Regions from separate parts of the Streptomyces sp. NPDC001373 genome, predicted to be linked through region 1. Evidence: riboswitches for the same ligand, from Rfam matches in the RefSeq annotation. Region 1 holds a riboswitch; each other region holds the start of a gene.
What was found. Region 1 has a riboswitch for thiamine pyrophosphate ahead of thiC (phosphomethylpyrimidine synthase ThiC). Riboswitches for the same ligand answer to the same signal wherever they lie in the genome.
Positions count from the first base shown of each region.

Region 2: another riboswitch for thiamine pyrophosphate. It lies ahead of ACFY15_RS00380 (thiamine ABC transporter substrate binding subunit); the one in region 1 lies ahead of thiC (phosphomethylpyrimidine synthase ThiC).
Region 3: another riboswitch for thiamine pyrophosphate. It lies ahead of thiO (glycine oxidase ThiO); the one in region 1 lies ahead of thiC (phosphomethylpyrimidine synthase ThiC).

Region 1 covers NZ_JBIAWQ010000002.1:108,227-114,223, forward strand. Annotated here, with positions in the region: gene ACFY15_RS05830 (glycosyltransferase) at 1-555, shown strand, start outside; gene ACFY15_RS05835 (aldo/keto reductase) at 580-1,629, opposite strand; gene thiC (phosphomethylpyrimidine synthase ThiC) at 1,750-3,537, opposite strand; TPP riboswitch at 3,532-3,676, opposite strand; gene ACFY15_RS05845 (YibE/F family protein) at 3,749-5,227, shown strand; gene ACFY15_RS05850 (SsgA family sporulation/cell division regulator) at 5,261-5,713, opposite strand; gene ACFY15_RS05855 (IclR family transcriptional regulator) at 5,811-5,997, opposite strand, start outside.
Region 2 covers NZ_JBIAWQ010000001.1:92,913-98,909, forward strand. Annotated here, with positions in the region: gene ACFY15_RS00375 (ABC transporter permease) at 1-405, opposite strand, end outside; gene ACFY15_RS00380 (thiamine ABC transporter substrate binding subunit) at 462-1,562, opposite strand; TPP riboswitch at 1,651-1,778, opposite strand; gene rlmN (23S rRNA (adenine(2503)-C(2))-methyltransferase RlmN) at 1,799-2,914, opposite strand; gene ACFY15_RS00390 (phosphatidate cytidylyltransferase) at 3,051-4,127, opposite strand; gene frr (ribosome recycling factor) at 4,127-4,684, opposite strand; gene pyrH (UMP kinase) at 4,779-5,558, opposite strand; gene tsf (translation elongation factor Ts) at 5,721-5,997, opposite strand, start outside.
Region 3 covers NZ_JBIAWQ010000004.1:320,924-326,920, forward strand. Annotated here, with positions in the region: gene metF (methylenetetrahydrofolate reductase [NAD(P)H]) at 1-480, opposite strand, end outside; gene thiE (thiamine phosphate synthase) at 716-1,354, opposite strand; gene ACFY15_RS12435 (Rv2175c family DNA-binding protein) at 1,434-1,799, opposite strand; gene ACFY15_RS12440 (NAD(P)/FAD-dependent oxidoreductase) at 1,948-3,168, opposite strand; TPP riboswitch at 3,270-3,382, shown strand; gene thiO (glycine oxidase ThiO) at 3,380-4,564, shown strand; gene thiS (sulfur carrier protein ThiS) at 4,561-4,761, shown strand; gene ACFY15_RS12455 (thiazole synthase) at 4,767-5,561, shown strand; gene pknB (Stk1 family PASTA domain-containing Ser/Thr kinase) at 5,681-5,997, shown strand, end outside.

The DNA.
Region 1 (5,997 bases):
GAGAAATCCCTCGCCGCCTACGACCGCCGGGCGGCCATGGTCGGCTTCCACGAGGAGACGTACCTCGCCCGGGTCTACGCCGCACGGGCCGCTGCGGGCCTGGGCCGGCCCGCGGCCGAGGTGATGGACCGCTACCTCCGCGCCTTCGAGAGCAGGCCCTCGCGCGCCGAGGCGATCGGGGACCTCGCGGGTCTCTGCCGCGTGGAGGAGCGGTGGCCGCTGGCCTATGTGTTCGCCAAGGAGGCGGCCCGCATCCCCTACCCGAAGGACGTCCTCTTCGTGGAGCACGCCTGGCACGAGTGGCGGGCGCTCGACGAACTCGCCATCGCCTCCTACTGGGTCGGCGAGTACCGCGAGTCACTGGAGTGCTGCGAGCGCCTGCTGCGCGAGGGGAGGCTGCCCGACGCGCACCGGGAACGGGTCGCCGGGAACCTGGACTTCGCGCGGAGAAAGCTGGAACCGGCGATGTTTCACGTGAAACGTCCGTCCACCCCTCTTCCGGCCACCACCCGGAGCCGCCCCCCGGCGAAACGCCGCGCCAAGCGCCGGGCCTGAGGCCGTCCTGCCGGAGGGGCAGCCTCAGCCTGCGGCCCGGTCACCGAGCGGGCGCCGCCGCTGGGTGGCATCCGTGAGGGCCGGCGGGCGCCAGACACCGTCCGGGTGGTAGAGGTTCACACCCGGCGGCACGACCTCGTCGATCCGGTCGAGCACCGCGTCGTCGAGGACCAGCCCGGCCCCCTTCACCAGGGACTCGAACTGGTCCATCGTGCGCGGCCCGATGATCACCGAGGTGACCGCCGGATGGGCGACGGGGAACGCCACGGCCAGCTCCGGCAACGTGCAACCCAGGTCGTCGGCGATCGCCACGAGCTTCTCCACGGCCTCCAGCTTGGCCACGTTGCCCGGAATCGCCGGGTCGAAGCGGGCCGGGTTCAGCTTCGCCCGCCCGGTGGTCAGGTCGACCGGGCCGCCGAGCCGCTGCTTCCCGCTCAGGAAGCCCGAGGCGAGGGGGCTCCAGGTCAGCACGCCCATCCCGTATCGCCGGGCGACGGGCAGCACGTCGGCCTCGATGCCGCGCGCGAGGATCGAGTACGGCGGCTGCTCGGTACGGAACCGGGGCAGGGCCCGGCGCTCGGCGACGTGATGGGCCTCGACGAGTTCCTCGGCGGGAAAGGCCGAGCAGCCGAAGGACCTGATCTTCCCGGCCCTGACGAGGTCGCCCAGGACGGACAGCGTCTCCTCTACATCGGTCGAGTGGTCGGGCCGATGCACCTGGTACAGGTCGATCCAGTCGGTGTCCAGCCGCCGCAGGCTGTCCTCGACCGCCCGCACGATCCAGCGCCGCGAGTTCCCGCTGCGGTTGCGGCCCTCTCCCATCTGGAAGTGGACCTTGGTGGCGAGCACCACGTCGTCACGCCGCCCCTTGAGCGCCCTGCCGACGATCACCTCGGACTCGCCCGCCGAGTACATGTCGGCTGTGTCCACGAAGTTGATGCCCTGGTCGAGGGCGGCGTGGATGATCCGCCCGCACTCCGCGTGATCCGGGTTCCCCACCGCCCCGAACATCATCGTGCCGAGGCAGTGGGCACTCACCTCTATGCCGGTCCCGCCCAGATTCCGGTATCGCATGGTCATGCGGCCGCACTCTAGGGGCTGGAGCGCACTCCAGCACAAGACCCCGTTCCTGGCAGTCGCCCGAACCGTCCCGCGACTCCCCCCTGAGGTCGCGGGCAGGTCCGTACGGTCGGCTCAGTCCGCCAGCGGGAGGTAGACGCGGTTGCCCGAGGCGGCGAACTCGGCGGACTTCTCCGCCATGCCCGCCTCGATCTCCTCCGCCTTCAGGTCGCCGCCGTGCTCACGGCGGATGTCCTGGGAGATCTTCATCGAGCAGAACTTCGGACCGCACATGGAGCAGAAGTGCGCGGTCTTGGCCGGCTCGGCCGGGAGCGTCTCGTCGTGGAACTCGCGGGCCGTGTCGGGGTCGAGGGCCAGGTTGAACTGGTCCTCCCAGCGGAACTCGAACCGCGCGTCCGAAAGGGCGTCGTCCCATTCCTGGGCACCCGGGTGGCCCTTGGCCAGGTCCGCCGCGTGGGCCGCGATCTTGTACGTGATGACGCCGGTCTTCACGTCGTCGCGGTTGGGCAGGCCCAGGTGCTCCTTGGGCGTCACGTAGCAGAGCATCGCGGTGCCCCACCAGGCGATCATCGCGGCACCGATACCCGAGGTGATGTGGTCGTACGCGGGCGCGACGTCCGTGGTCAGCGGGCCGAGCGTGTAGAACGGCGCCTCCTCGCAGATCTCCTGCTGGAGGTCGATGTTCTCCTTGATCTTGTGCATCGGGACGTGGCCCGGGCCCTCGATCATCGTCTGCACGTTGTGCCGCTTGGCGATCGTGTTCAGCTCGCCCAGCGTCTTCAGCTCCGCGAACTGCGCGGCGTCGTTGGCGTCAGCGATGGAGCCGGGGCGCAGGCCGTCGCCGAGCGAGTACGTGACGTCGTACGCCGCGAGGATCTCGCAGAGCTCCTCGAAGTTCGTGTAGAGGAAGTTCTCCTTGTGGTGCGCCAGGCACCAGGCGGCCATGATCGAGCCGCCGCGGGAGACGATGCCGGTCTTGCGGCGGGCCGTCAGCGGCACGTACGGCAGCAGCACGCCGGCGTGGACCGTCATGTAGTCGACGCCCTGCTCGGCCTGCTCGATGACGGTGTCCTTGTAGATCTCCCAGGTCAGGTCCTCGGCACGGCCGTCGACCTTCTCCAGCGCCTGGTAGAGCGGCACAGTGCCGATCGGCACGGGGGAGTTGCGCAGGACCCACTCGCGCGTGGTGTGGATGTTGCGGCCGGTCGAGAGGTCCATGACCGTGTCGGCGCCCCACTGGGTGGCCCAGGTCATCTTGTCGACCTCCTCCTCGATGGAGGAGGTGACGGCCGAGTTGCCGATGTTGGCGTTGACCTTCACCAGGAACCGCTTGCCGATGATCATCGGCTCGATCTCCGGGTGGTTCACGTTGGCCGGGAGCACCGCGCGGCCTGCGGCGATCTCCTCGCGGACGACCTCGGGGGAGACGTTCTCGCGGATCGCGACGTACTCCATCTCCGGGGTGATCTCGCCCCGGCGGGCATACGCGAGCTGCGTGACGGCCTGGCCGCCGCGGCCCCGGCGCGGGAGGCGCGGGCGGCCGGGGAAGACCGCGTCGAGGTTCTTGAGACCACCGCGGGGCGAGGTGTGCTTGATGCCGTCGTCCTCGGGGCGCACGGGACGGCCCGCGTACTCCTCGGTGTCACCGCGGCCGATGATCCAGTTCTCCCGCAGCGGCGGCAGGCCGCGGCGCACGTCGGTCTCGATCTGCGGGTCGGTGTACGGACCGGACGTGTCGTAGAGCGTCACGTCCTTGCCGTTGGTGAGGTGGACCTGGCGGACCGGCACCCGGATGTCCGGACGGGAACCCGCCAGGTATCCCTTGTGCCAGCCGGGCTGGCGCTCGGTCTGGCCGTCGGCGCCCTGGTCGACGGCAGGCGTGCGTGCGTCCTGAATGGTCATGAGACCTGATCTCCCTACGCCGGCATTACCCGGTAACAGGTTCGGCGGTCGACGCAGCCTCCTCCCGCACGCAATCTGCTGCGCGTACGGTGATCAGCGCCCTCTCAGCCCGGTGCTCCGAGCTCCCGCGTTGTGCAAAGTAGCCCCCACGCTAGCGTCATCTGTGGCGTGCTGAACAGTGGGCCCCCTCATCTCTTGCGATGATCTGCCGGTGACGACCTCGCCGCAGCCCCCCAACCAGCCCACAGAAACCTGGGGCCACACCGGCCACGAACATGCGTCCCCCGGGCACGCGGCCGACGGCCCACAGGAGCCTTCCCACGGCCACGGGCACTCCGATGGGCACGCGCACGGACACGGTCGGGATCACGGGCAGGCGCGCGGACACGACCATGGGCATGGCCACGGGCACGGGCACGGGCCGGCTGCCCCGGGATCCAAGCACCTGCGCAAGGTGATCTCCGCCGTGCTGATCCCCTTCGCCGTCGCCGTCTTCGCCGGCCTGGTGGTGCTCTGGCCCGGCGGCGCCCCCGGCCACGAGCGCACCGGGGTGGGCTTCGACCGTCAGACGCAGCAGGCGAAGGTGGTCGCGATCTCCGACGTCGACTGCAAGTCGGTGAACGCCTCGCAAGTCCCGTCAACCGGCAACGGCCCGGCCCCCGAGGGGCGCGAGGCACAGCCCGGCGCCTGCAAGAGGGCCACCGTCGAGGTCGGCACCGGGCCGGACAAGGGACGCGTCTTCTTCGAGATCGTCCAGCCCGGTGCGCCACGGCAGCTGGAGATGGGCCAGGAGGTGGTCGTCGCCTACGCGCCGAACGCGCCGCGCGACCTCCAGTACTCCGTGATCGACCTGAACCGCAAGTTCCCGATGATCCTGCTCGCGGCCGTCTTCGCGGTGGCGGTGGTCGTCGTCGGCCGGATGCGCGGACTGTTCGCGCTCATCGCGCTCGTCGTGAGCTTCGGGGTGCTGACCCTCTTCATCCTCCCGGCGATCCTCCAGGGCTCGAACCCCCTGCTCGTCGCGGTCGTCGGCGCCAGCGCGATCATGCTGATCGCCCTCTACATGTGCCACGGGCTCACCGCCCGCACCTCGGTCGCCGTCCTCGGCACCCTGGTCTCGCTGCTGCTGATCGGGCTGCTGGGTTCGCTGTTCATCGGCTGGGCGTTCCTGAGCGGGAACACGGACGACAACACCGGGCTGATCCACGGGCTCTATCCGAACATCGACATGAGCGGTCTGCTGCTCGCGGGCGTGATCATCGGATCGCTCGGCGTCCTCGACGACGTGACCGTCACCCAGACCTCCGCCGTCTGGGAACTGCACCAGGCGGACCCGGACATGGGTCCGCGCGCCCTGTACCGGGCGGCCATCCGGATCGGCCGGGACCACATCGCCTCCGTGGTCAACACCCTCGTCCTGGCCTACGCGGGCGCGGCGCTCCCCCTGCTGCTGCTGTTCTCCATCGCGAACAGCAGCATGGGCACGGTGGCCAACAGCGAGCTGGTGGCGGAGGAGATCGTACGGACCCTGGTGGGCTCGATCGGTCTCGTCGCCTCGGTCCCCGTGACCACGGCACTGGCCGCGCTGGTGGTGTCCGCGGACCGGCCCGCCCCCGCCCCCGCGGGCGCCGTCCCCGCCCAGGCCGCGACGCCCGCCCGCGGTGGGCGGGGACGGCGGCGCAAGCGCTGAGGAGGATGGGGACGGGCCCCGGAGAGCGGGTCCTCAGCCCGCGTTCTGCCCGTTCTGCTGCTGCGCCTGGGCGAGGATCCTGCCGAGCTCCTCGTCGAGGGTCTCCTCGAAGTCGCCGAGGCTGCGCTCCTGACCGAGCGGAACGAGCCGGTCGGTCCGGTCGAGGAACGCGACGAGAGGGGCCGCGCCGGCACGGAACAGGGCCCGGTCGCCGCCGACCTGGAGGCGGATGTGGACGTCGGAGAGCTCTCCCGGTTGGGTGGGAGCGATGTGCACATCACCGTCACCGCAGGGCCTGTTGATGCCGTCGAGAAGCAGCTCCCGGCCGAACGCCCAGGTCACCGGGGCGTCTCCGGGAAGGTGGAAGGTCAGGCGTACGGCGTAGGGGTCACGGGCGTCGTACCGGAGTTCCACCGGGATCCGGAACGCGAGCTCCTCGGAAACGAGGAAGCTCATCATGACCTCTGCCTGTACCGACTCGCGCATTGCCTACCCCGCTGTAGTGGAAGTGGCCAGGAATGATCCCCCAGGGCCCTCTTGACAAGGGTGGTGGAAGCGCCAGCAGATCACAAGGAGTGAGTTTTCAGATACTGATAGAGAAGGAGAGGGTGCTCAGCAGCGCGCCTACTTCACTCCGTAGTCGATCGACTACACACAGCAAGCGGAATTCCTGGTGCACAGGGAGAGAAATGGCCATGGCCGCAGCGGCGTCGCCGGCAGTGATCGGGATGGCCGCGCACACCGTGCCCAGTGCGTACTCCTGATGCTCG
Region 2 (5,997 bases), on a different contig from region 1:
GAAGAAGACGTGGGCGAGCAGGATCGCCCAGACGGTGGTGTCCAGCCGGACGCCCCACACCTCGTCGAGGAGCCCGTTGCGCCCGACCAGTGCCAGGAAGGCCGTGCCGACGACGACGGTCGGCAGCACGAAGGGGACCGTGACCAGGGCACGCAGCAGCTGTTTGCCGGGAAAGGAGAACCGCGCGAACACGTACGCGCCCGGGAGCGCGACGATCAGGGTGAGCACCGTCGAGGCGAGCGCCTGCCAGGTGGTGAACCAGAGCACGCCGGCGATGTCGGGCTGGGAGAGCACCTCGCCGATCCGGCCGAACTGCCAGCCCCCGTCCGTCCTGAACCCGCGGCCGACGATCGCTGCGACGGGGTAGGCGAAGAACAGCCCGAAGAAGGCGAGCGGCACGGCCATCAGGGCCAGTCTGACGGCCGTGGCCCGCCCGCCCTCCTTCGGGGAGCCGTCGCGGACTACTTCACGACGATCGAGGACCATGCCTTGACCCACTGGTCACGGTTCTTCGCGATGGTCTCGGGGGCCACGTTCTCCGGCTTCTCGACCACCACGCCGTGCTTGGTGAACGCCTCCGGCAGCTTCGCGTCCTTGACCACCGGGTTCACGAACATCTGGAGCGGCATGTCCTCCTGGAACTTCTTGCCGATCAGGAAGTCGATGAGTGCCTTGCCGCCCTCCTCGTTCTTCGCGCCCTTCAGCAGGCCCGCGAACTCGACCTGGCGGAAGCAGGTGCCGGTGGCCACGCCCGTCGGGGCCTCGGCCGGCTGGGGGTCGCCGTAGAGGACCTCGACCGGCGGGCTGGAGGCGTAGGAGACGACCAGCGGGCGGTCGCCCTTGGCCTTCTTGCCGCCGGCGGAGCCGGAGAACCGCTCGTTGTAGGCCTGCTCCCAGCCGTCGACGACCTCGACGCCGTTGGCCTTCAGCTTGCTCCAGTAGTCCTTCCAGCCGTCCTCGCCGTACTTGCCGACGGAGGCGAGCAGGAAGCCGAGGCCGGGCGAGGAGGTGGCGGCGTTCTCGGTGACCAGCAGGTTCTTGTACTCCGGCTTGACCAGGTCGTCCAGCGTCTGCGGCGGGGCGATCTTCTTGTCGGCGAAGTAGGCCTTGTCGTAGTTGACACAGATGTCGCCGGAGTCGACGGGGGTGACCCGGTGCTGCTTGTCGAGCACGTACTCGGGCTTGACCCCGTCCAGGCCCTTGGCCTCGTACGGGGTGAAGATCCCGTTGTCGAGGGCGCGCGAGAGAAGGGTGTTGTCCACGCCGAAGAAGACGTCGCCGCGCGGGGAGCCCTTGGTGAGGATCTCCTGGTTCAGGGCGGCGCCGGCGTCCCCGGACTTCAGCACCTTGACGGTGTAGCCGCTCTGCTGCTCGAACTCCTTCAGGACCGCTTCGGACACGTTGAAGGAGTCGTGGGAGACGAGCGTGATCGTCTTGGACTTCGGGGCCCCGCTCGCGGCCGCCCCCTCCTCGTTCTTGGCGCCGCCGCCGCACGCGGCGAGCGTGCCAACACCGAGGGCCGCGGCCAGCGCCGCACCCGCGATCTTCTTGGTGGTGCTCACGGTTGATTCCTCCTGGGTATGACCAGGAGAAGACGCGGCCCTGCCCGGGCGCTCGGATGGAGCGGGCACCCGGGCAGGGCGCAACAGCTTGAGGTGGTGACCGAACTTCCTACCCAGAATGACCTGGGCGAGGTTCAGAGGGTCTGCGGCCACGGTGCTTGATCCGAAAACGTGTTGCCGCACTCTCAGCGCTGTGGCGCTCCCCTGTCGGAATATGCAGATGTACGCGGGCCAGACTACCGCTCGCTCGCCGCGAGCTGCCCGCACGCTCCGTCGATCTCCTGGCCACGGGTGTCCCGTACGGTCACGGGCACGCCGTGGCGGGCGATGGCCTCGACGAAGGCCTTCTCGTCCTCGGGGCGCGAGGCGGTCCACTTCGAGCCGGGCGTCGGGTTCAGCGGGATCAGGTTGACGTGCACGCGCTTGCCCTTGAGCAGGCGGCCGAGGAGGTCGCCGCGCCAGGCCTGGTCGTTGATGTCGCGGATCAGGGCGTACTCGATGGAGACCCGGCGGCCGGACTTCTCGGCGTACTCCCAGGCCGCGTCGAGGACCTCGCGGACCTTCCAGCGGGTGTTCACGGGAACGAGGGTGTCGCGCAGCTCGTCGTCCGGGGCGTGCAGGGAGACGGCGAGGCGGCACTTGAAGCCCTCGTCGGCGAACCGCAGCATGGCCGGGACCAGGCCGACGGTGGAGACGGTGATGCCGCGCTGCGACAGGCCCAGGCCGTCGGGCTCAGGGTCGGTGAGGCGGCGGATGGCGCCGACGACGCGGTTGTAGTTGGCGAGCGGCTCGCCCATGCCCATGAAGACGATGTTGGACAGGCGGGCCGGGCCGCCGGGGACCTCGCCGTCGCGCAGGGCGCGCATGCCGTCGACGATCTGGTGCACGATCTCGGCGGTGGACAGGTTGCGGTCGAGGCCGGCCTGGCCGGTGGCGCAGAACGGGCAGTTCATCCCGCAGCCGGCCTGCGAGGAGATGCACATGGTGACCCGGTCGGGGTAGCGCATCAGGACGGACTCCACGAGGGTGCCGTCGTGCAGCTTCCAGAGGGTCTTGCGGGTGGTGTCGTCGTCGCAGCTGATGTGCCGGATGACGTTCATCAGCTCGGGCAGCAGCTCCTGCTGGAGCTTCTCGCGCGAGGCCGCCGGGATGTCGGTCCACTCCGCCGGGTCGTGGGCGTAGCGGGCGAAGTAGTGCTGGGAGAGCTGCTTGGCCCGGAACGGCTTCTCGCCGATGGCGGCCACCGCTTCGCGGCGCTCGGCGGGGGTGAGGTCGGCGAGGTGCCGGGGCGGCTTCTTGGCCCCTCGCGGGGCGACGAAGGTGAGCTCACCCGGAGCGGGACGGGGGGCCATGCGGTACTCCTCGGTACGACGGGGTGGGGGTCACCCCGCGCATGCAGGGCCGGTCCGCGGCGTCTGGGCCGCCGGACGGAAAGAGCGCGCCGCGTGGAACACGGCGCGCCCTCCAGGATAACCCGGCCCGGACCCGTCAGCCGGTGCCGACGAAGGCGGCCAGCAGCAGCCAGACGACCGGGGCCGTCGGCAGCAGGGAGTCGAGGCGGTCCATGATGCCCCCGTGGCCCGGGAGCAGCGTGCCCATGTCCTTGATGCCCAGGTCGCGCTTGATCATCGACTCGCCGAGGTCGCCCAGGGTCGCGCTGACGGCGACGGCCAGGCCCAGCAGCAGGCCCTGCCACCAGGAACCCCCGTCGATCAGGAACTCCATGCACAGCGCGCCGGCCGCCATCGCGAAGGCCACCGCTCCGAGGAGTCCCTCGCGGGTCTTCCCGGGGCTGATGCGCGGCGCGAGCTTGTGCTTGCCGAAGCGCCAGCCGACGGCGTACGCCCCGGTGTCGCTGACGACGGTCAGCAGCAGGAAGGTCACCACCCGCTGCGGGCCGTCCTCGGCCGTGAGGAGCATCGCGACGAAGGTCGCCAGGAAGGGCACGTAGAACGCCGCGAAGACGCCCGCGGTGACGTCCTTGAGGTAGTCCTCGGGCGGTTCCGTCATCCGCCAGACGAGCACCGCCAGCGCGGTCAGCGCCATGGCGACCCAGGCGCCCTCGGCCCCGCGGACGTAGCCGGCGATGACCATCGCCGCGCCGCCGACCGCGAGCGGGACCAGTGGCGCCTTGATGCCCTTCTTCTCCTGCAGCCGGGAGGTGAGCTCCCACAGGCCGACGACGACCGCGACGACGATCACGCCGACGAAGACCGCCTTGACGATGAACAGCGAAGCGAAGATCACCGCGCCGAGGCCGACGCCGACCCCTATGGCGGCACGCAGATCCCGCCCGGCGCGCTTCTTCTGCGGCGGGGGCGAGGCGTCCTGCGGTGCCTGGGAAGGCGGTGGCGGGGGGCTGGGCATGGGCTCCTGCAACGGCATCTCGGTACGGAGCGGGGGGCCGCCGGCGAAGGCGGCCCCCCGATCGCGTGCTTCCCGGTCGTCGAACGCACGGCCGGCGGCATCGGGCACGATGGGCATGGGCGCAGTCTGCGGGCCCACCAGCGCATCGTATGCGGGACCCGCCGGTACCGGCTCAGCGGCCCAGGGAGAGTCGTTCATCAGACCTCGAGGAGCTCGGCTTCCTTGTGCTTGAGCAGCTCGTCCACCTGCGCGACGTACTTCGCGGTGGTGTCGTCGAGCTCCTTCTCGGCGCGGCGCACCTCGTCCTCGCCGGCCTCCTTGTCCTTGACCAGCTTGTCGAGGGCGTCCTTGGCCTTGCGGCGCACGGCGCGGATGGAGACGCGGGAGTCCTCGGCCTTGTTCTTGGCGACCTTGATGTACTCCTTGCGGCGGTCCTGCGTCAGCTCGGGGAAGGTCACCCGGATGATATTGCCGTCGTTGCTGGGATTGACGCCCAGGTCGGAGTCGCGGATCGCCTGCTCGATGTTGCGCAGGGCGCTCTTGTCGAAGGGGGTCACGACGGCCATGCGCGGCTCGGGCACCGAGAAGGAGGCGAGCTGGTTGATGGGCGTGATGGCGCCGTAGTAGTCCGCCACGATCTTGTTGAACATCGCCGGGTGCGCACGGCCCGTGCGAATCGCGGCGAAGTCCTCCTTGGCGACGACGACGGCCTTCTCCATCTTCTCCTCGGCTTCGAGGAGGATTTCTTCGATCACCACGTGCTCCTGCATGTCTTGAATGGATGGTTCGGGCGGGCGGGGCGGTACGGGCCGCCCGGACCGGGCCCGTGAAGGGCCCGGTGCGACGGGCTCAGACCCGGGTGCCCTGGTCGCTCACGAGCGTGCCGATCTTCTCACCCTTGACGGCACGGGCGATATTGCCTTCGGCGAGCAGTTCGAAGACGAGGATCGGCAGCCGGTTGTCGCGGCACAGCGTGATGGCGGTGGCGTCGGCGACCTTGAGGTCCCGGGACAGCACCTCGTTGTACTCCAGCGCGTCGAACTTCACCGCGTCGGGGTTGGTCTTCGGGTCGGAGTCGTAGACCCCGTCGACGCCGTTCTTGCCCATGAGGAGGGCCTCGGCGTCGATCTCCAGGGCGCGCTGGGCGGCCGTGGTGTCGGTGGAGAAGTACGGCATGCCCATACCGGCGCCGAAGATGACGACGCGGCCCTTCTCCAGGTGCCGGACGGCGCGCAGCGGGATGTACGGCTCCGCGACCTGGCCCATGGTGATGGCGGTCTGGACGCGGCTGTCGATGCCCTCCTTCTCCAGGAAGTCCTGGAGGGCGAGGCAGTTCATGACGGTGCCGAGCATGCCCATGTAGTCGGACCGGGCCCGGTCCATGCCGCGCTGCTGAAGTTCCGCGCCGCGGAAGAAGTTGCCGCCGCCGATGACGACCGCGATCTCGGCGCCGTCTCGGACCACGGCCGCGATCTCGCGGGCGATGGCGTGCACGACGTCAGGGTCGACACCCAGCCCGCCGCCGCCGGAGAAGGCTTCGCCGGACAGCTTCAGCATGAAGCGGCGACCCTTCTTCTCGTGGTCGCTCTTGTCGTGGGATGCGGTGTGGGGGTCCACGCCCTGGTTCATGGAGATCTCCTCGTGCACATACGAAGAAGGCCATTGCCGTTGGGTCCTCTCGGTTCCCTCTGCGGCAATGGCCTCCTCGTCAGATCTGCGGTCGTCCGGCGCAAGCGCGGACGACTGCCTCAGACCCTATCGGGGTCCGGTGTCCGTCGCGTACGGACGGACTCAGATGCCGACCTTGATGCGGGCGAAGCGCTTCAGGGTGACACCGGCCTCGTCCAGAACCTTCTGGACGGACTTCTTGTTGTCCAGCGCGTACGGCTGGCCGAGCAGCGTGGCGTCCTTGAAGAAGCCGTTCACGCGACCCTCGACGATCTTGGCGATCGCGGCCTCGGGCTTACCCTCGGCGCGGGTGGTCTCCTCGGCGACGCGGCGCTCGGACTCGACGATCTCGGCCGGGACGTCCTCGGCGGTGAGGTACTTCGGCGCGAAGGCGGCGATG
Region 3 (5,997 bases), on a different contig from region 1:
GAAGGCGGCGACGCCGACGCAGAAGTCGCCGGACTCCTTGAGCAGGCGCACGAGGTCGGCCGCGTAGTCCACACCCTCGGGGTGCTTGACCCAGGGGCCCATGGGGTCGCCCGGCGGGTCCCCGCGCAGCGCGAGCATGTTGCGGATGCCGGCGTCGGCGAACTGGCCGATCACGTGGCGCAGCTCGGCGACGGAGTGGTCTACGGCGGTGAGGTGCGCGACGGGGGTCAGGGTGGTGTCGGCGGCGATCTGCTCGGTGGCGCGGACGGTGCCGCCCCGGGTCGAGCCTCCGGCCCCGTACGTGACGGAGACGAAGCTCGGGGAGACCGCCTCGATCCGGCGGAGCGCGTTCCAGAGGTTGCGCTCGCCCTTCTCGGTCTTGGGAGCCCAGAACTCGAAGGAATACGAGGCTCCGGACGCGAGGAGGTCGCGGACCGTGTGTGCGCGGTCCGACCAGGTGGAAGCGGTACCAAGGGCCATACGGGCAGGTTAGACGCGCCCCGGCGGACGCCGAAGCGCTGTCCACCCATTGGACGGATTTTTGGACACCCCGGCGCGGGCTCCGGCCGGGCACGAGGTCCGCGCGAGCGGGGTGCGAGCACGGTGCGAGGGGGCCGCCGCCCGGGCCGGGTCGGGTCCGGGCGGAACGGGTCCGGGCGGGGCGGAACGGGTCCGGGCGGGGCGGGTCCGGGCGGGGCGGAACGGGTCCGGGGCCTCAGGCGAGGCGGGCGCGGACGCGCTTGGCCAGCTCGGCGGCGGCGGCACCGGGGTCGGAGGCCTCGGTGATGGCGCGGACGACGACGACGCGGGTGGCACCGGCGTCGAGGACCTCGTCCAGGTTGGCGGCGTCGATGCCGCCGATCGCGAACCAGGGGCGGGCCTGGTCCAGGGAGGCCGCGTGGCGGACGAGGTCCAGGCCGGGGGCGTGGCGGCCGGGCTTGGTGGGGGTGGGCCAGCAGGGGCCGGTGCAGAAGTAGTCCACGCCGGGTTCGGCGACGGCGGCGTCGACCTCGGACGCGGAGTGGCAGGAGCGCCCGATCAGGACGTCCCGGCCGAGGATCGCGCGGGCGGCGGGGACGGGGATGTCGCCCTGGCCCAGGTGCAGGACGTCGGAGCCGATGGCGTGCGCGACGTCGGCGCGGTCGTTGACCGCGAGGAGCTTGCCGTGCCGGCGGGCGGCCTCGGCGAAGACCCGGAGGTGTTCGAGTTCCTCGCCGGCCTCCATGCCCTTGTCGCGGAGCTGGACGACGTCCACCCCGCCGGCCAGGACGGCGTCGAGGAACTCGGGGAGGTCTCCCTGCCGCTTTCGGGCGTCCGTGCACAGGTAGAGCCGGGCGTCGGACAGCTGCTGCATGGGAGTACCCCCCTGGTGGTGGCGGTGTGCGGGCGGGCCGAGGCTACCCCGCCGGCCCGCACACCCGTGGATCAGCCGGTCAGAGGGCGAGCGCCTGGGCGCGGCGCTTCACCTCCGTGCCGCGATTCTCGCGCAGCGCCTGCACGGGGGTGCCGGGCAGGGTCGGATCCTCGGTGAAGAGCCACTCCAGCATCTCCTCGTCGGAGAAGCGGTCGTCGCGCAGCACCGTCAGCAGGCCGACGAGTCCCTTGACGACCTTGTCGCCGTCGATGAACTGGGCCGGAACCTGCAGGGCGCGGTTCTCGCCCCGGCGTACGGCGATCAGCTGCCCTTCCTTGACCATCTGGCGGACCCGGGTCACCTCGATGTCGAGCATCTCCGCGATGTCGGGGAGGTACAGCCAGGAGGGGACGAGGGCATCGATCTTTGCGTCAATCTCGGTCACGGGGACAAGCCTGCCACCTCGGCGGGGCACCCGGTACCCGGCCCCGTCCGTCCGGGTCCGTCCGCGTAGGCGGGGATCCGCCCGGATCGGGGTCCGCGTCCGGTTACGGCCCCGGCCGCGGAGCCGCGGGCCGGGCTCCGGGACCGTGTCAGACGGCGGCCGACTTCAGCGGTACGCCCGGGTCGGCGACCCTGGCCGGATCCACGGGGGCGCCCGACTCGATCAGCTTCCGCCCCTGGGCCAGGTCCCGGGGGCGGCCGACGGCCAGGACCGCGACGAGGGCGTTCCCGCGCAGCCAGCACACCGACCAGGTGTCGCCGTCCGGGTCGCCGCGCCACAGCAGGGTGTCGGCGCCGCCGTGGTGGCCGGCGTACTGCACGAAGCGGCCGAACTGCTCGGACCAGAAGTAGGGCACGGGGTCGTAGGCCTGTACGGCCTCCCCCGCGACGATGTTCGCCGCCACCGTGCGCGGGCCCTGGAGGGCGTTGTCCCAGTGGTGGACCAGCAGCCGGGTCCCGTAGCGGGCCGACGGGAAGGAGGAGCAGTCGCCGACGGCGTACACCCCGGGCAGGGAGGTGCGCAGGTGGGCGTCGGCGGTGACGGAGCCGTCGGGGCCCCGCTCGACGCCGCTGCCGTCCAGCCATTCGGTGGCGGGCCGGGCGCCGACGCCGACGACGACGGCCCCGGCGGGCAGCTCGCGGCCGTCCGCGAGGAGCACCCGGCCCTCCTCGATCCCGGCCACCCGGGCGCCGGTGAGCAGGGTGGCGCCGGCTCCGGCGTACCAGCGGGCCATGGGGGCGGCGACCTCGGCGGGCAGGGCCCCGGCGAGGACCCGGTCGGCCGCCTCGACCACGGTGACGGCGCAGCCGGCCTCGCGGGCGGCGGTGGCGAACTCGGCACCGATCCAGCCGGCCCCGACCACGACGGTGTCGGGGGCGGCGGCCAGGACCGGGCGCAGCCGGGCGGCGTCGTCGAGGGTGCGCAGCAGGTGGACGCCGGGGACGCCGTCGGTGCCGGGCAGGGTCAGGGGCGTGGCTCCGGTGGCCAGGACGAGGACCTCGTACGGGACCGGGCCGGTCTCGGTGTCCAGCTCGTGGTCGGCGGCGCGCAGGCCGGTGACCTCGACGCCCAGGCGGAGTGCGATGCCGAGGCCCTCGAAGTCGACGTCGAAGGCCGAGTCCTCGGCCTTGCCGAGCAGCACCGCCTTGGAAAGCGGCGGGCGGTCGTAGGGCTGGTGGGGTTCGGCGCCCAGCAGGGTCACGGGGCCGGTCCAGCCCTGTTCCCGCAGGGCCACCGCGGTCTGCACGCCGGCCATTCCGGCGCCGACGATCACGACACCGGGCTTCGTCTGTTCCGTCTGCTCACTCACACGGCCAGCCTAGCCACCTGACGGCCCGTCAGGAAACGGGGGGCGGGGTGCCACAGGGAGGCAGCCTTACCCGCCACCGGCCCCGGGGTTACGCTGGCCACCGTACCTATCGCGGGAGTCCGGGCGCACCGGGCTGAGAGGGAGGCTGGCCGGCCTCCGACCGTACGAACCTGATCCGGGTCATGCCGGCGAAGGGAGGGGCTGGACGCCCATGCACGCATCCGACAAGGGATCCGACCACCGGGGCTGCGACGTCCTCGTCATCGGTGGCGGGATCATCGGCCTGGTCACCGCCTGGCGGGCGGCCCGCAGCGGCCTGCGCACCGCGCTCGCCGACCCCGACCCCGGCGGCGGCGCCGCCCGGGTCGCGGCCGGCATGCTCGCCGCCGTCACCGAACTGCACTACGGCGAGGAGACCCTGCTGGGGCTCAACCTCGCCTCCGCTACCCGCTACCCGCAGTTCGCCGCCGAGCTCACCGAGGCCAGCGGCGGCATGGACCTCGGCTACCGCGCCTGCGGCACCCTGGCCGTCGCCCTCGACGCCGACGACCGCCTCCACCTGCGGGAACTGCACGCCCTCCAGCGCCGCTGCGGCCTGGAGTCCGAGTGGCTCACCGGCCGCGAGTGCCGCCGCCTGGAGCCGATGCTGGCCCCCGGGGTGCGCGGCGGGCTGCGCGTCGACGGGGACCACCAGGTGGACCCGCGCCGGCTCGCCGCCGCACTGCTGGCCGCCTGCGAGCGGGCCGGGGTGGAGATCCACCGGGCGGCCGCCCGCAGGCTGCTCGTCACCGCCGACCGGGCCTCGGGAGCGCTGCTCGACGACGGCACCGGGCTGCGCGCCGACCAGGTGGTCCTGGCCGCCGGCTCGCTCAGCGGCCGGCTGGAGGGCGTACCGGAGCAGGTGCTGCCCCCCGTACGGCCGGTCAAGGGGCAGGTCCTGCGGCTGGCCGTGCCGCCCGCCTACGCTCCGTTCCTGTCCCGGACGGTACGGGCCGTGGTGCGCGGCAGCCACGTCTACCTGGTCCCGCGCGAGAACGGCGAGCTCGTCGTCGGGGCCACCAGCGAGGAACTCGGCTGGGACACCACCGTCACCGCCGGCGGGGTCTACGAGCTGCTGCGCGACGCCCACGAACTGGTCCCGGGCATCACCGAGCTCCCCCTGACCGAGACCCGGGCCGGGCTGCGCCCGTGCACCCCCGACAACGCGCCGCTGCTGGGCCCCAGCGACCTGCCCGGGCTGCACCTGGCCACCGGCCACTACCGCAACGGGGTGCTGCTGACCCCGCTCACCGGCGACGTCATGGCGGAGCTGCTGACCACCGGCGCCGTGCCGGAGGTCGCCCGCCCCTTCAGCCCCCGCCGCTTCTCCTCCACGCGTCAGGAGTCCCTCGCATGACCATCTCCGTCAACGGCGAGCCGCGCGAGGTCGCGGCCGGCACCACCCTCGACACGGTGGTCGCCACCCTGACCACCGCCCCCTCCGGCGTGGCCGCCGCCCTCAACGAGACGGTCGTCCCTCGCGGACAGTGGCCGCGCACCGCGGTCGGCGACGGCGACCGGGTCGAGGTCCTCACCGCGGTCCAGGGAGGCTGAGCACCATGGCTGACGACCTGTTCACCCTGGGCGGCCGGACCTTCTCCTCCCGCCTGGTCATGGGCACGGGCGGCGCCCCGAGCCTGGAGGTCCTGGAACGCGCGCTGATCACCTCCGGCACCGAGCTGACGACGGTGGCCATGCGCCGCCTGGACCCGACGGTCCAGGGCTCCGTCCTGTCCGTCCTGTCCAAGCTGGGCATCGCGGTCCTCCCCAACACGGCGGGCTGCTTCACCGCCGGCGAGGCCGTGCTGACGGCCCGGCTGGCGCGGGAGGCCCTGGGCACGGACTGGATCAAGCTGGAGGTGGTCGCGGACGAGCGGACGCTGCTGCCGGACGGGGTCGAGCTGCTGGACGCGGCGGAGGTCCTGGTCGACGAGGGCTTCACCGTCCTCCCGTACACGAACGACGACCCGGTACTGGCGCGGAAGCTGGAGGACGTGGGCTGTGCGGCGATCATGCCGCTGGGCTCCCCCATCGGCTCCGGGATGGGCATCCGCAACCCGCACAACTTCGAGCTGATCGTGGAGCGGGCCGGGGTGCCGGTCATCCTGGACGCGGGCGCGGGGACGGCCTCGGACGCCGCGCTGGCGATGGAGCTCGGCTGCGCGGCGGTGATGCTGGCCTCCGCGGTGACCCGGGCGCAGGAGCCGGTGCTCATGGCGGCGGCCATGCGCGACGCCGTCTCGGCGGGCCGGCTGGCCCACCGCGCGGGCCGCATCCCCCAGCGCCGCTTCGCCGAGGCCTCGTCCCCCCTGGAGGGCCGCGCCGCCCTGGACCCGGAACGCCCGGCGTTCTGAGGGGCCCGGCCCTCACCCCCCGCCCACGCCCCCGCCCCCGCCCCCGCCCCCGTCACAGCTGCGCTGCAAGGCGTGGACACCCCGGCCGGGGGTGGCGGGGGCCCTCGTAGAATCGCCGGGTGGATACGACCCTGGATGACCCCCTCGTCGGGCGCGTGCTCGACGGCCGCTACCGCGTCGACGCCCGCATCGCCGCAGGCGGCATGGCGACGGTCTACCGGGCCCTCGACACCCGCCTCGACCGCGTCCTCGCGCTGAAGATCATGCACCCGGACCTGGCCGCCGACGCCGCCTTCGTCGACCGCTTCATCCGCGAGGCGAAGTCCGTGGCCCGCCTCGCGCACCCCAACGTCGTCGGCGTCTTCGACCAGGGCACGGACGGCCCCTACACGTACCTCGCCATGGAGTACGTCTCCGGCTGCACCCTGCGCGATGT